DNA from 2 places in the Microbulbifer salipaludis genome. Region 2 is predicted to be linked to the other one. Evidence: predicted binding sites of a transcription regulator. Region 2 holds the regulator's gene; the other holds the start of a gene.

Region 1 (8,287 bases), on a different contig from region 2:
TTTGTGCTCTTCCACCAGGCGCTCGAGATCCTGGTGGGTGGCGGCAATAATGCGCACATCCACCTTGACCGGCGTGTGACCGCCGACCCGGTAAAACTCGCCGTCCGCCAGCACCCGCAGCAGTCGGGTCTGGGTTTCTGCGGGCATATCCCCAATTTCATCGAGGAACAGGGTGCCGCCGTTGGCCTGCTCGAAGCGCCCGGCGCGCTGCGCGCTGGCGCCGGTAAAGGCGCCCTTCTCATGGCCAAACAGTTCGGATTCCATCAAATCCTTGGGAATCGCCGCCATGTTGAGCGCAATAAACGGCTGGTTCTTGCGCGGACTGTGATTGTGCAGGGCGGCTGCCACCAGCTCCTTACCGGTACCGGATTCACCGTTGATCAGCACGGTGATATTGGAGTGGGAGAGGCGCCCGATCGCGCGGAACACCTCCTGCATCGCCGGCGCCTCACCGATGATTTCCTTGTTGGCGGTACCGTTTTCGACGATTACCGGCTCTTCGGGCTGCTGCTCATTGGCGTGGGCCAGGGCGCGGCGGGTAACGGCCACGGCCTCATCCACATCAAAAGGTTTGGGCAGGTACTCGAAGGCGCCACCCTGATAGGCTGCGACCGCACTGTCGAGGTCCGAGTGGGCCGTCATGATGATGATGGGCAGGGACGGACGCTCTGCCTGAAAGCGTTGCAGCAGTTTAAAACCATCGGAGCCGGGCATGCGGATATCACTGATCACCACATCCGGTGACTCGCTGTAAAAGTCATCCAGGGCACGATCCCCGTTTTCGTAGCAGGTGGTATCGATCCCCGCCCGGGAAAGGGCGCGCTCCAGCACCCAGCGGATGGAGCGGTCGTCATCAATGATCCATACGCGATTATTCATAATCTTTTTCCGGTTCTGTTATTACGTTCTAATAATTTTTCTCTGCCGCTGAGCCGTCATTGGCCAGCGGCAGGTATATCTGAAATTCTGTCTCTCCGGGCCGGCTCTCGCATTTGATCAGCCCGCGGTGCTGATTGATGATGTGCTGCGATATCGACAGCCCCAAACCCGAGCCTTCAGCGCGGCCGGAAATCATCGGGTAAAAAATTCGCTCGCGAATGTCTTCCGGAATACCCGGGCCGTTGTCCACAACATCGATGCGGCAGACCAGCGGGCAGTGTCGGCGGCCGATGGTAAATTGACGCTGTACCCGGGTGCGGATGGTCAGGTCTCCGTCTTCGAGACCCACATTCTCAGCGATGGCCTGCATGGCATTGCGGGCGATATTCAATACCGCCTGTATCAGCTGCTCGCTGTCGGCGGGGATATCCGGGATCGACGGGTCGTAATCGCGTTTGATCTCCAGCGCCCCATCGCACTCCGCCTCGATTAACTGTGCCACCCGCTCGGTAATCGTGTGCACGTTCACCGACTGCAGTCGCACCGGCTTACGCGGACCCAGCATGCGATCCACCAGGTTGCGCAGGCGATCGGCCTCTTCGATGATGATCTGGGTGTATTCCGCCAGATCTTCGCCACCGGACTGCTCCAGCTCTTTCAATTCCCTTTGCAGCAACTGTGCCGCACCGCGTATTCCGCCCAGGGGATTTTTTACTTCGTGGGCCATGCCCCGCACCAGGTTACGGGTGGTCTCCTGGGCAGAGATCAGCGCATCCTCGCGTGCGATGCGCAGCAGGCGATCCATGGACTGGACCTCCAGCAATAACAGGCCCAGCTCGGTGAGCGGTGTCACCGAGTAATCCACCGTGCACTCTTCCAGGTTGTGCAGCAGCCATAACGCACGCCGTACGGTGTACTTTTCCCCGTTTTCCAGCGCCGAACGCAACGCCTGCTGGGCAGAGCGGGACTCACGGACGACGTCTTCCAGGGGCAGGCCGATGGAGCGCGTGCTGGACGCTGCCACCAGGTCTTCGGCCGCCGAGTTCAGGTAGCGCAGGGACAGATGCTCATCCAGCACCAGAACGGCCGAGGTCAGGTTGTCAAAAAGCAGGCGTAACTGACGATCATTGAGCATTCGGGGGGATCCGACTTCGTTCATTTCTTCGGGTCGCCTAATGGCAGTGCAAAAAGCAAACCAAAATGGCGCAAAAAACCGGACTCTTTCGGGGCTTAGAATTCGGGGCGCGGTGTTTCAGCACAGAGAATGCACCAAAATTGTGCGCAGATCAAAATTTGTGCTGCCTGGAGCCCAGAATGGGGCTGGCGGAGAAGGAAGGGAGGGGCCACGCCTTATCGTGGCCCGCGTAACCGGACTAACGTTTCGGCTTGGGCGTGAAACCCGGTGCTTGCTGGGCCTTGGGCATCGCCGGCGCCTGACCCGCGGGGAAATCCGGAACCTGACCGCCGGGACGCTTCACGTACACCTCGATCGCCTGGGAGCGGGCCAGTGGCTGTCCCCGGGAACCCAGCAGTACCGCCTGTATCGTATGTGCACCGCGCTCCAGCGCGGAAATATCCAGGCTGGTGCCGGAGGAGCTGCCCGACCAGCGCTGGCCGTCAACCACTACAAAAAACTCGTAGCCATCTCTGGGTACCGGGTCCAGCGCCACCTGCAACACAATAAACCGCTGGCCTGGCGGTATGGTGGCCCCATTGACCGGGCTCACGATGGAGAAGTTCACCGGGCCCGTATCATCCCCAGCGCGGTTGTCCTCACGGTCGCGGGGAGACAGCTTGCGCGTCCGCAGCGGCTGCCGGGGCGCAATGGGCTGCACGTTAATCGGCCCGATTTCCACCTTTTCGGCCTTGCCGTCCGGAGGCGGGCTGTCACTGAAGGTGATACGCCCATCCGGGCCGACAATCTTGTACACACTGCCAGAGCCGCTACCTGACTTGTTGTCCGCGGCAGTCGACTCCTGCTGCGCCAAAGCGGGGACGGCGAGAATAAACGCCAGCACTGCAATCCACCTGTTCATGGGCTTTCCTGCCTCTCGCATTCTGTTAGAGGTTGCTTGATAAAGGCTAGTGTACTCCGGTCTGCGCTACCGGCATAAAAAAAGCCCACACCGCAAGGTGTGGGCTTTCTCGTCATCTTTGCACCGTTCTCACCAGACCTTGCAGATGCATGGGCCGGCGGCGGCGCTCCGATGATACTCCGTTTTAACCCCAAATAGGGTTTTAAAAGGAGGCGCCTGCGGCGTCTTTATACTGATCTTTATACTGAATAGTACAGTTCGAACTCAACCGGGTGAGTGGTCATGTTCACACGCTGTACTTCTTCGCGCTTCAGCTCGATGAACGCATCGATAGCGTCGTCGGTGAATACGCCACCTTCGGTCAGGAAGGCGCGGTCCTGATCCAGTGCGTCCAGGGCCTGCTCCAGGCTGGAAGCCACGGTCGGGTACTCGGCCAGCTCTTCCGCCGGCAGGTCGTACAGGTCCTTGTCGGCTGCGTCGCCCGGGTGGATCTTGTTCTTCACGCCGTCGAGGCCAGCCATCAGCAGGGCTGCGAAGGCCAGGTACGGGTTGGCGGTCGGATCCGGGAAGCGAGTCTCGATGCGCTTGCCTTTCGGGCTCGGCACGAACGGAATGCGGATAGACGCAGAGCGGTTGCGCGCAGAGTAGGCCAGGATAACCGGCGCTTCGAAGCCCGGAACCAGACGCTTGTAGGAGTTGGTGGAAGAGTTACAGATCGCGTTCAGGGCGCGCGCGTGCTTGATGATACCGCCGATGTAGAACAGGGCAGTTTCAGACAGGCCAGCATAGGCGTCACCGGCGAACTGGTTCACGCCGTCCTTGCTGAAGGACTGGTGCACGTGCATACCGGAACCGTTGTCACCCACCAGCGGCTTGGGCATGAAGGTAGCGGTTTTGCCGTAAGCGTGGGCTACGTTGTGTACCGCGTACTTCAGGATCTGTACTTCGTCCGCTTTCTTGGTCAGGGTGTTGGCGCCAACGCCGATTTCACACTGGCCCGCAGTACCCACTTCGTGGTGATGTACTTCGATTTCCAGGCCCATGGCTTCCATGGCGGAACACATGGCAGCACGGATGTCGTGCAGGGAGTCAACCGGCGGAACCGGGAAGTAACCGCCTTTCACGCCCGGGCGGTGGCCCATGTTGCCGTCAGTGAAAGAGGCACCGGAAGACCAGGCCGCTTCTTCAGAGTTGATCTTGTAGAAGGCGCCGCCCATTTCGGCACCCCAGGTGATGTCGTCGAATACGAAGAACTCGGGCTCCGGACCGAACAGCGCGGTGTCACCGTAACCAGTGGACTTCAGGTATTCCTCGGCGCGCAGCGCGATGGAACGCGGGTCGCGCTCGTAGCCCTGGCCGGTGATCGGATCAACGATGTTACAGCGAATGATTACGGTCGCTTCATCGGTGAAGGGGTCCAGGAAAGAGGTTTCATCGTCCGGCATCAGGATCATGTCGGATTCGTTAATACCCTTCCAGCCCGCGATAGAGGAACCGTCGAACATCTTGCCTTCTTCGAAGAACTCGCCATCAACTTCCTTGGACGGAAGAGAAACGTGTTGTTCCTTACCTTTGGTATCGGTGAAGCGCAGGTCTACCCATTTGGCTTCGCTCTCTTTGATCAGTCCGAGCGTTTTCGCTGACATTGCAGTCCTCCAAGAATGAAAATTTATGTATCGCGCCAATTCGCGTTGTCTTGTGGCAACAGTAAAAGCAAGGAGTGTGCCAAATTGGGGCAAACAGGCATAAAGCGGCCTCGGGCCCGCGAAATCCGGTGACAACCACGGGTTTTCGGTGATTCACCACCAGCGAGCCCCCACGATAGTCACAATGTTGGTGCCCCCCAAGACAGAAATGCACCGATTTGGGGCCATCAAGTCACCGCGAGCACCAAATTGGTGCTGCAAGCAAAATCCCCTTAGCGAGTTTATAATTCGCCACCTTTGCCGGGAAGGCTATAACTCCTTCCTTGGCCTCACATTCAACCGCGTTTCCGGCACACTCCCATGCACTTTGTCGTCAAATTTTTCCCAGAGATCACCATCAAAAGCAATCCAGTGCGCAAGCGCATGTCGCGGCAGCTGGCCGACAACCTGCGCAAACTAATGCGGCAGCTGGATGATCGCATCAAGGTGCACAAGGACTGGGAAAAAATCGACGTGATTGCGCCGGATGCAGTATCCCACCTTTCCGAGCGTATTGAAGAGGTACTGGCGCACACTCCCGGTATCGCGAACTTTGCCCGGGTACAGCAGTTCCCGCTCGGCGACCTGGACGACATCTACCAGAAAACATTGCCCATCTGGGGCCCGCAGCTCGCCGGCAAGACGTTCTGCGTGCGCGTCAAACGCACCGGCAAGCACGACTTCCAGTCTCTCGATGTGGAGCAGTATGTAGGTGGTGGGCTGAACAAGAACACCGATGCCATCGGAGTAAAACTGAAAAACCCCGATGTCACGGTGAAACTGGAAGTCCGCCACGACAAGCTGAACGTGATCGAGGAGCTGCACCAGGGCCTGGGGGGCTTCCCGCTGGGCACCCAGGACCCGGTGCTATCGCTGGTGTCCGGTGGCTTCGATTCCACGGTTGCCAGCTACCTGACCATCAAGCGCGGCATCCGCACCCACTTCCTGTTCTTCAACCTGGGAGGCCGCCAGCACGAGCTGGGGGTAAAGGAGGTCGCCTTTTACCTGTGGGAAAGATACGGCGCATCCCATCGGGTGAAATTCATCACCGTACCGTTTGACGAAGTGGTTGCCGAGATACTCGAGCAGGTCGACGACTCCTATATGGGTGTCACCCTGAAGCGCATGATGCTGCGCGCCGCCTCGGTGGTCGCCAAGGAACTGGACGTGGACGCAGTAGTGACCGGTGAGGCCATTGCCCAGGTTTCCAGCCAGACCCTGAAAAATCTATCGGTCATCGACAGCGTTACCGATACGCTGGTCCTGCGCCCGCTGATTACCTCCGACAAGACCGACATCATTCGCACCGCCCGCGCCATTGGCACAGAGGAGTTTGCCGCGAACATGCCGGAGTACTGCGGGGTAATTTCCGTGAAGCCCACCACGCGCGCAAAAATGGAGAAGGTAGAGCACGAGGAAACCCGATTCGATTTCACGGTGCTTGACCGCGCCATCGGCAACCGCGTGATGCAGAACATCGATGAAGTAATGCAAGATCTGGGTGAAGATGCACCGCCGGTGGATATTGTGACCGAACCGGGTGATGCCACCGTCATCGACATTCGCCACCCCACGGAAGAGGAAGTGAACCCCTTGGAACTGGAAGACACCACCGTGGAAACCATTCCCTTCTTCCGCCTCAGCACAGCGTTCCAGAAACTGGATAAGGATAAGCACTACCTGTTGTACTGCGATCGCGGCGTAATGAGTCAGTTACACGCCTCGCACCTGCTGGATGAGGGGTATCGCAATGTTGGGGTTTATCGGCCTGAGAAACCGAAGCATTGACACTGAGTAATGCGCTTAACGTACCAGCTCCAGGGGACGCGGCGATCGCTTCCCGGTCGACTCGTGCCTCTGCTGCAACCCTCGACCGACACCAACTCGGGCGGTCGCCGGGTCTGGTGAGCCGGGTAACCCCTGGAGTTCATCATAGAAACTGGCGGAATTATTTTTCAAGTCCCGACGGATCGCCTGGTATAGCAACATATTTCGCTTCGCAAGCCGGTCGGGAAAAACCTTCTCCAGCCAGAATACTATGCGTTTAGCCTGCCGTGATATTAGCGGAACCGAAGCGAGCCATTCGCCGAATTTCTTGGTCCAGTGTCGGCCTTCCGCTCTGAACCTTTTCACACGGGAGGAGGAGCCCATGTGGAAAATCAGCCCACCATAAACACCACCCATCAGAAAATGATAATCCACTGTGTTGGAACGCAGCAGCTTTAGCCAGGGTATTTCATGCTCCCAAAGCTTGTAGCCGACGCCGATGCCCGTATCAAACGGCTGCTTTGTCACTTCAGAAAACCGATGAAACTCGCGTGTATCAGCGTCACTCGAGGGCGCACCAAAGCGCAAATCCAGATTCCGAAACAGTTGTGCGGATGCAAAAATAAACGAGGGATGCGGTAGGTATGTATCACCGTTTTCCTCCCTCTGAATCGCCATCAAATCCACGTTATGCTCTTCGAGTAGCGCCAACGCACGATCAAATACATTTCCCGTGATAGGCCAACTGTCGACGTCCAGCGTACAGATGTAGTCACAGCCATCTTCCAGGGCGACTGTTTTAAGTTGATCCAGATACCAGATATGTTCTTGGCTTCCCCGGAGATCGGTATCCACGACAGGCACCGCCTCGATATATTCCCTTCCGGATAGGTAGTGCCACAAATCGGGGGCTAGCCGGTTGCATGCCGCATAGATCTTGAACTGGTTTTTATAGCAAGCCTCCAGCCTGCGAAAATGCTCCTGAATTACCCACTCTTCTGCCGGGTCCAGATAATAAACGACCAGGATACCAATCTTGACTTGCTTGCCGTCCATACTTGTCTTCCTTGAACCCCTTGGCTTTGGGCTGAAGTAACAACCCATCAATTAATGAAACGCTCTGCTTACACGGGCTTCGAACCGTGTATTGGCTTCAGCGACTCGCGGAGGACGCACGCGATGAGCTTCCATGACCCCAGTGAAAATACATTTTTAGCGAACACCTTTGTCGCATAGTGTCGGGCAGTCGCCAAATGGCCAGCAGACAGTGCCCACCACGCCCACTTTGAAAACACAATGCGCTCGGTGACAGGCTCCGCATCCTCTGGCTCATACCGGATTACCCCATCAATACCCCTTCGCGCATAAGCATCCTGGATGGCATTAAGTGTCGAGCGCCTTTGTTGCAACCGATTCGAGTAGCCGACACTACTAAAGTGCTGCCGGTAACGAAGTAACGTCAACGGTATGTTCGCAAGCCGACCTTGTTCCGCCAGCCGGAGAAAAAGGTCGATGTCCTCCGCGTGAGTATATTTTTTTCGATAGCCGCCAACAGAATTAAATGCACTCACCCGTATGATACTTGCAGGATGAATGATGGCACCTCCTGCACCAGCAAGATGTGCAGCATCAATTTCTTCATGAGCCCACATCTCACCCATTTTTCGGAGCGGACGATCAAAGGGGTCTATAAGCAACACCTCACTGCCACACGCCACGCAGTCATCATTTGCCTGCATAAACCCAACGAGCTCCGCAAAGCGCTGAGGCTCGCAGATATCATCCGCATCCATCCGAATCAGGTATCTGGCGCCTATCATTCCCGCCAATTCATTGAGGGTATCAATCAAGCCTTTATTTTCACGTGAACGAAACCGGATACGAGCGTCTTGCGCCGCATACTTTTCCAGCACACGACGG
Region 2 (8,287 bases):
GCCCAGGTTGACCCCGTTCAGAATCACATTAATCAACTTCCACTGACCGCTGCGGTTGCGCACCAGCGTGTAGGAAACCTTGGTCACCCCCTCCTTACTGCGCACCTCCTGCAGCACGTTGACACGATTGCCACTGGGGGCAGAGCCGGGATTCAACACCTTCACATCCATGTTGCCGAAAGACGCCACACCGCGGGCAAAGGTGGCCACCAGATCGCGCCGAAACGTACTGGCAAACTTGGCGCGCTGGGCCGGAGTCGCTTTTTTAGCATGACTGCCCATGACACCCCGGGCGATAAAATCAAAATCCACGACCGGTGCGAGCACGCGGTCCACCGCAGAATAGTAACGCTGTGGGTTGGCACTGACATTCCGACCCTCGCTGCGAATCACCCCGAGAAGCTCGTTGGAAACCCCCTCAATCAGGGTGTAGGGGTTTTGCGATGCCGCCGCGAATGGCGCCACACAGCACAGCAGAAATACAGAAACCAGCGCCCGAACCTTGCCCAGCGGCTTGCTGGCGGTGTGGATCCGGGTAGTGATGAGTGCGCTCACAGAATATCTCCTAATGGCAAATTCGTCCCTTGGATGCTCGCGACAGCAAAAAGTGTCACGGCCATACCGAAAATTGATTGGCGACTACAGAGGTTGTACGGCCCAGGCAAGCGATCAGACGCGCCCGAAATCCCGTCACGCCCCTCTTACCTCGCCCCTCAGTTTGTCTCGGTAGCTGACAATAGCGGCGGCAAACTATACCATGGCCGCGCTTTGGACAAGCGGCACTGGATCACTTTCGCAGGGCCAGCAGCTTGCACACCGGCAAGACTCGCAGGCGCCCAGATCCACACTGGCTCTGACCGTCTCTAAAAGGTTAGCACGTCAGTAGCCGGCACAGCGGAAGCGTTAACCGCATCCGGGCCACTACTATATAAAGGAGCACCGGCATCTCTGACGGCGCCCTGCAGCGGCCGCTCCGTCCATCATTTTCTAGAATCAACGGAATTATCGCGGCCAGCCGCCCCACACGGCGCCGCCCTGGATCATCCAGCGAGAGTTATCATGGGAACAGATCTGATCATTCAGGCCGGGCGCCGCACCATTGCCATGGAAACCGCGGCCGTAGCCGCCCTTGAAGCGCGCATCGGTGCCGATTTCAGGCAGGCGTGCGACTTGATCCTGGCGTGTAAGGGGCGCGTTATTGTTTCTGGCATGGGCAAATCTGGCCATGTTGGGCGCAAAATAGCCGCCACCCTCGCCAGCACAGGCACACCGAGCTTCTTTGTGCACCCGGGCGAAGCCAGCCACGGGGACCTGGGCATGATCACCCGCCAGGATCTGGTGATTGCCATTTCCAATTCTGGCTCCTCCGCGGAAGTACTCACTCTGCTGCCGCTGCTCAAGCGCCTGGGCATCCCCCTGATCAGCATGGCGGGCAAGCCGGACTCCCCACTTGCCCAGTCCGCCGACGTAAACCTGGATATCGCGGTCGACACCGAAGCCTGCCCGCTGAACCTCGCCCCAACCTCGTCAACTACGGTGACGCTGGTCATGGGCGATGCCCTCGCGGTGGCACTGCTCGAAGCCCGCGGATTCACCGCTGAAGACTTTGCCTTTTCCCACCCCGGTGGCGCACTCGGCCGCCAGCTGCTGCTCAAGGTGGAAGACGTAATGCACGCCGGCGACGAACTGCCACAAGTGACACCCGATACACCCCTGGCCACCGCCCTGCTGGAAATGACCAGCAAGGGGTTCGGTATGACCACAGTGGTCGACAGCGCGGGTCAGCTGCTCGGCGTATTTACCGACGGCGATTTGCGGCGCGTCATTGACCAGAAGTTCGAGCTGGACAGCGCCACTATGGATCAGGTCATGAGCCGTCGACCGAAAACCGTCGGTGCGCATACACTGGCAGCGGAAGCATTGCGCATCATGGAAGACAACAAGATCACCGCGCTGGTGGTGGAGGATTCCGAACACCACCCGATCGGCCTGCTGCACATGCACGACATACTGCGCGCTGGTGTCATCTGACACGCAGCGGCACTCTGGATACCGTAAAAGGAATAAAGGAAAAACCCCGTGAGCCACACCGACAACGCGCCCAGCGACCAGGAAATCCAGGAAAGACTCAGCCGGGTTCGCCATCTGATTCTCGACGTGGACGGCGTACTGACCGACGGACGACTGTATTTTGACAATCACGGCAATGAACTGAAAACCTTCCACACCCTCGATGGGCATGGCATCAAGATGCTGCAGCAATCGGGTGTGGCCGTCGCCATCATTACCGGTCGACGTAGCTCCCTGGTGGAAAAACGTGCGCATGATCTGGGAATCACCCGGCTGATTCAGGGGCGTGAAGACAAATACAGCGCCTTTCAGGAGCTGTTCGCCAACGAACCCCACACGCTGGAAAACATTGCCTACGTGGGCGATGACTACCCGGACCTGCAGCTGATGACCCGCGTCGGCTGCCCCATTGCCGTGCCCGACGCAGCACCGCCAGTAAAGGAGCGCGCGCTGTTCACCACCGAGCGCAAAGGGGGACTTGGCGCGGTACGAGAGGTCTGCGACCGCATCATGCAGGCACAGGGCACCTTTGACGCCGCACTCGCACCTTACCTGACACACGTAGAAAAATAATCGCCAGGCCGGAACCTGACCGCACCCACACAGACTAACTGTCAGACCGCGTTGCGCGGGCCGGCAGGCTAACAGGAAACACTCGATACATGCGCACCTGGCTACCACTGGTGATTGTGGTGATGCTGATTACCCTGGGACTCTGGTTTACCGAGAGCCCGCCAGATCAGCTAATGGGCAAGCGCCCCACCCAGCAGGAACACAACAGGGCCGCGGATCTCATCATCCGGGGTGCCCGCACGCGTCACTACGATGTGAACGGCAATCTCGCCTATGAAGTCGACGCCGAGCGCGTCACCTTCTTCCAGTTTGCGCGGCGGGATCGGGCCGACCTCACCGAGCCACGCATGATGTTCTACCAGGGCGAAGACTCCCGCTGGCGCACGGAATCGCGCTCTGGTGTCGCCTACAACAATGGGCAAAGGGTCGTACTGAAGGGGGATGTCTCCATCAAGGAGCTGCCGGGGCCAGGTATTACCCTGCGGACACCGAAAATCGAAATCAGGCCTCGCGAAGAATTCGCCGAGACTGACAAAGTTGTTACCATTACCGACGGCCCCAACCTCACAACCGGCAAGGGCCTGCGCGCCGATCTAAAACAAGACAAGGTGGAAATTCTGTCCGATGTGGAAAGCCGCTATGAAGTCCGCTAATGCCGCCCGCACACTGCTCGCAACCACGTTGGCGGCGGTGGTCGCGCTGGCCAGCCTGCAGGCGCAGGCTCTACCCAATGATCGCCAGCAGCCGGTGAAAGTATCCGCCGACAACCTGGAGGCCAACCGCAGCAAAAACCTCTCGGTCTATAGCGGCAATGTGGTCATTACCCAGGGCTCCCTGCAGATCCGCGCAGACCGGGTTGAGGTACACGGCAATGCCAGCGGCGAAATCCGCAAGGTGGTCGCCATCGGCACCCCCGCTCACTTCCAGCAGCAGGTGGAAGAAAGCACCAGCCCGGTCAAGGCGCGCGCCCGGCGGATTGAATTTCTGGTGAGCACCGATGCCCTGCAGCTGACCGGTGAAGCCTTCGTCGACCGGGACGGCAACACCCTCTCCGCCGAGCGCATCGATTACGACCTCAATAGCGAGCAGATGCAGGCCCAGGGCCAATCGGAGAAGAAGCGCGTGGAAATGATCTGGAAGCCCGAAGCGCAGCCCGCCCCCAAACCGGTCGAAGACGGCCAGTAGGCCATCCGCCCCATGGGGCCAGCGCCTGCAGAACTCACCAGACAGATGTGGCCATTGCCACTGCACTAGATAGCGGAATTCGCCATGCCGACGCTCAAAGCGTTACATCTCGCCAAGCAGTACAAAAAACGCAAAGTCGTTCAGGATGTGTCCGTGAGCGTATCCAGCGGACAGGTGGTGGGCCTGCTGGGCCCTAATGGTGCCGGCAAAACCACGTGTTTCTACATGATCGCCGGCCTGGTCCAGGCGGATGCCGGCCAGGTCATGATCGACGACGAAGATATCACCGGTCTTTCCATGCACGGCCGCGCCCGCAAGGGCATTGGCTACCTGCCTCAGGAAGCATCGGTATTCCGCCGCCTGACCGTGGCGGACAACATTCTCGCCATTCTCGAAACCCGCAAGGACCTCAACCGTAGCCAGCGTATGGCGCAACTTGAGGCCCTGCTGGAGGAATTCCACATCACCCACATCCGCGACAGTCTGGGGATGGCGCTGTCCGGCGGCGAGCGCCGTCGCGTTGAAATTGCGCGGGCCCTGGCGACCAACCCCGCCTTTGTCCTGCTGGATGAGCCCTTTGCCGGTGTCGACCCCATTTCGGTCAACGATATCAAGCAAATTATCCGCCATCTGCGGGACCGCGGTATCGGCGTACTGATTACCGACCACAATGTGCGCGAAACCCTGGATATCTGCGAGACCGCATTTATCGTCAGCGAGGGGCACATCATCGCCTCCGGCGACCCCAGAGACGTAGCAGAAAACAAACAGGTGAAAGATGTCTATCTGGGACACGAATTCACCATTTGAGCGGTTTTTTAGGGGTTCATCTTCACGATACCCCATTCTGTAGGCCGCCATTACACACAGAAACCTTGTGACCGGATCCACAAAATTTTTCGGCATGCTTATTGCTTAAGCTGCCTCTTGTGTTCCGATTTGCCGCAAGGTAGTCTGCAGGAAATGAGCTTTACGCCGCCGCATCAAGCATCAAATCTGCTGCGGCGGGCCAATGCCAGAATTTTCTGCCGGCAAACCCCCATATGAAGCAGTCACTCCAGTTAAAACTCGGCACACAGCTGACGATGACACCGCAGTTGCAGCAGGCGATCCGTCTGCTGCAATTGTCGACGCTGGATCTGCAACAAGAAATCCAGTCGGCCCTCGACAGCAACCCCCTGCTGGAATCCGACTTCGAAGAACACACCGGCGAGCCCCATCAGGACCAGAACACCCCTGCGCAATCCGAAACCAAAGAGCCGGAGACCCGCGCGCAGGAAGCTGCCCGCGAGACGCAGGGCGAGTCTACGGCCGATGGTGACTGGAACAGCGAAATCCCGGACGACCTGCCAGTCGACACCCGCTGGGACGATATCTACACCGGCGGCAGCTATACCGGCGGCGATGGCGATGAATACGCGCTGGAACAGCGCAACGCGGCCTCCGAAAGCCTGCAGGACCACCTGCTGTGGCAACTGAACCTGACCCCGCTGACGGATATCGACAAGCTCATCGGCGAAACCCTGATCGACGCCATCGCCCCCAACGGCTTCCTCGACGCGGACCTAAACGAGGTGGCCGCCACCTTCGAGGTGGAAGCCGACGAAGTACTGACCGTACTGAAGACCATCCAACAGCTGGAGCCCGCCGGCTGTGGTGCCCGCGACCTGCGCGAGAGCCTGCTGCTGCAACTGCGCCAGCTGCCGGAACAGACCCCATGGATGACCGAGGCCCTGCTGGTGGTGAGCCAGCACCTCGACCTGCTGGGCAAGCGGGACTTCCGCCAACTGACCCGCCGCACGCGGCTCAACGAGTCACAGCTCGGCGAGGTCATGCGACTGATCCAGACTCTCACCCCCTACCCGGGCGAAGCCTTCGGCGGTGAAGAGCCCCAGTATGTGGTGCCCGATGTGATCGTCAGCCGCAAGCACAACCGCTGGGTCGTCGAGCTCAACCCCGAGACCACGCCCAAGCTGCGCATCAATGACGCCTATGCCTCACTGATCAAGCGCGCCGATAACTCCAGTGACAACAACTATCTGCGCGACAACCTCCAGGAAGCGCGCTGGTTCCTGAAAAGCCTGCAAAGCCGCCACGAGACACTGCTCAAGGTGGCCAGCTGCATCGTGGAAAAGCAGCAGGGCTTTTTTGAACTGGGGCCAGAAGGCATGAAACCCATGGTACTGGCGAACATTGCCGAGACCATCGGCATGCACGAGTCGACCATTTCCCGGGTGACCACGCAGAAGTACATGCTCACGCCCCGCGGTGTCTTCGAGCTGAAATACTTCTTCTCCAGCCATGTGAGCACCGACTCCGGGGAGGATGCCTCGTCCACCGCCATCCGCGCCCTGATCCGCAAGCTTATTGATGCCGAACAGCCGCGCAAGCCGCTGTCGGACAACAAAATCACTCAGGAGCTGGACTCCCAGGGCATCAAGGTCGCGCGACGTACAGTGGCCAAGTACCGTGAATCCATGGGCATTCCCTCGTCCAGCGAGAGAAAACGACTGGTTTAGCGAGGGCAGTCACATATGGAAGCACTCTTCGCCTTCGTGTGTGCGCTTTCTGTACAACCAATGGCTATACATTGAGTGTATCCTTCCATTCTGGCGCACTTCCTAGTAGGGTTGCCGCCCTGTGCGGGGGTCCAGCCAGATTTGTGTTGCACCCGATGAGGAGAAATCCATGCAGATCAATATCAGTGGCCACCATGTAGACGTTACTCCGGCCATTCGCGATTACTGCCAGACCAAACTGGACAAGCTCTCCCGCCACAATGACCTGATTACCAATACACAGGTCATTCTTTCCGTCGACAAACTGATCCAGAAAGCCGAAGCACGGGTTCACGTGAGCGGCAACAAGGATATTTTTGCCGATTCGGAGTCTGAGGACATGTACGCAGCGATCGATTCGCTGACTGACAAACTCGACCGGCAACTGCTGAAACACAAAGAGAAGTTACGCAGTCACCGCTAGTCGTAACATAACCAGGTTACCGGCTGGCCTGCACCGCTAGATCATCAGTACGTTATGACATTGGAAGCATTACTCTCTCCCCGCCTGAGCCTTTGCCATCTGGCGGGGAGCAGCAAAAAAAAGCTGTTACTCAACATCGCCCAGGCGATTTCCGAGCAATATCCCGATCTGGATTCCGACACGATCTTCAACCAGCTGGTTGCCCGGGAGCGCCTTGGCTCTACCGGCATCGGCGAAGGCGTTGCTATCCCTCACTGCCGCCTGCCCGGCTGTGCTGGCCCGATCGGCGTACTGTGTACCACATCCCCGGCGGTGGACTTCGATGCCATCGACCGCCAGCCGGTGGATTTGCTGTTTGCCCTGCTGGTGCCCGAAGACTCGGACCAGGAGCACCTGGACACCCTCGCCGAAATTGCAGCCCTGTTCAGCGATAGCCGTGTGCGGGAAAAACTGCGTGCGGCCACCACCAGCGATGAACTTTACGCACTGGCCATCAATAGCGCCGCCGCGGCATAATAGGCCGCGACTACCGGTGACAGCCCGTTGCCGGAGCCGCTCAAGTTAGCCATTCCGGCCACATGCCGTGCCGGATTCAGCAAGGAGTGCGTGTTCTATGCGACTGGTCATAATCAGCGGCCGCTCGGGCTCCGGAAAGAGCTCCGCGCTGCAACTGCTGGAAGATGTTGGCTTCAATTGCATCGACAACCTCCCGGCCAGCCTGCTGCCCGAACTGATCCGCCGGGTAACCGAGCAACCCTCGCAGGAAAACACCCAGCTGGCGCTCGGTATCGACGCCCGCAACCTGTGGCACGACGTGCGCCAGGCCCCCAAAGTCATCAACGACCTGCGCGACAGCGGTATCGATTGCGACGTCATCTATCTGGATGCGCGCTCGCCGGTACTGGTGCAGCGCTTCAGTGAAACCCGCCGCAAACACCCCCTGAGTGACAGCCACACCCACCTGCTCGAAGCACTGAATCGTGAAAAGGAGTTGCTGGCACCGCTCGCATCCATGGCCGACCTGGTCATCGATACCAGTAGCCTCACCCTGCATCAGCTGCGCGACCAGATGAAATCCCGGGTGGTGGGCAAAGATTCACCCGGCATGGCCATCCTGTTCCAGTCCTTTGGCTTCAAGCACGGTGTGCCCGTTGATGCGGACCTGGTGTTTGACCTGCGCTGTCTGCCCAACCCCTACTGGATACCGGAACTGCGCAACAAAACCGGCATGGACCCGGAAGTGGCCGAATTCCTGCAGTCTCACCAGGAGACCAGGGATATGCAGCGAGACATCACCCAGTTCCTGGAACGCTGGCTACCCAGTTATCAGCAGAGCAACCGCAGCTATACCTCGGTATCGATCGGTTGCACTGGCGGCCGCCACCGCTCGGTGTACATGGTGGAGCAGCTGGCCAAAGCCTTTGCCGGGATTTTCGAGAATATCCAGGTTCGACACCGCGAACAGCAAAAATGAGCC

The links. The regulator sigma-54, encoded in region 2, starts transcription at its own class of promoters, with help from an activator protein. The targets are predictions, from matches to a motif close to TGGCACANNNNTTGCNNT.
Region 1: glnL (nitrogen regulation protein NR(II)) is a predicted target of sigma-54. The motif match lies at 2,060-2,077, and genes of this name have one in related genera.

The regions. Positions count from the first base shown of each region.
Region 1 covers NZ_JAEKJR010000001.1:639,146-647,432, reverse strand. The annotation lists gene glnG (nitrogen regulation protein NR(I)) at 1-879, opposite strand, end outside; gene glnL (nitrogen regulation protein NR(II)) at 908-2,014, opposite strand; gene JF535_RS02670 (DUF4124 domain-containing protein) at 2,253-2,915, opposite strand; gene glnA (glutamate--ammonia ligase) at 3,155-4,561, opposite strand; gene thiI (tRNA uracil 4-sulfurtransferase ThiI) at 4,922-6,388, shown strand; gene JF535_RS02655 (hypothetical protein) at 6,404-7,423, opposite strand; gene JF535_RS02650 (glycosyltransferase) at 7,492-8,287, opposite strand, start outside.
Region 2 covers NZ_JAEKJR010000002.1:505,899-514,185, reverse strand. The annotation lists gene JF535_RS07820 (MlaC/ttg2D family ABC transporter substrate-binding protein) at 1-555, opposite strand, end outside; gene JF535_RS07815 (KpsF/GutQ family sugar-phosphate isomerase) at 1,060-2,031, shown strand; gene JF535_RS07810 (HAD-IIIA family hydrolase) at 2,080-2,643, shown strand; gene lptC (LPS export ABC transporter periplasmic protein LptC) at 2,733-3,296, shown strand; gene lptA (lipopolysaccharide transport periplasmic protein LptA) at 3,283-3,828, shown strand; gene lptB (LPS export ABC transporter ATP-binding protein) at 3,913-4,638, shown strand; gene JF535_RS07790 (RNA polymerase factor sigma-54) at 4,872-6,347, shown strand; gene hpf (ribosome hibernation-promoting factor, HPF/YfiA family) at 6,517-6,810, shown strand; gene ptsN (PTS IIA-like nitrogen regulatory protein PtsN) at 6,865-7,326, shown strand; gene rapZ (RNase adapter RapZ) at 7,424-8,284, shown strand.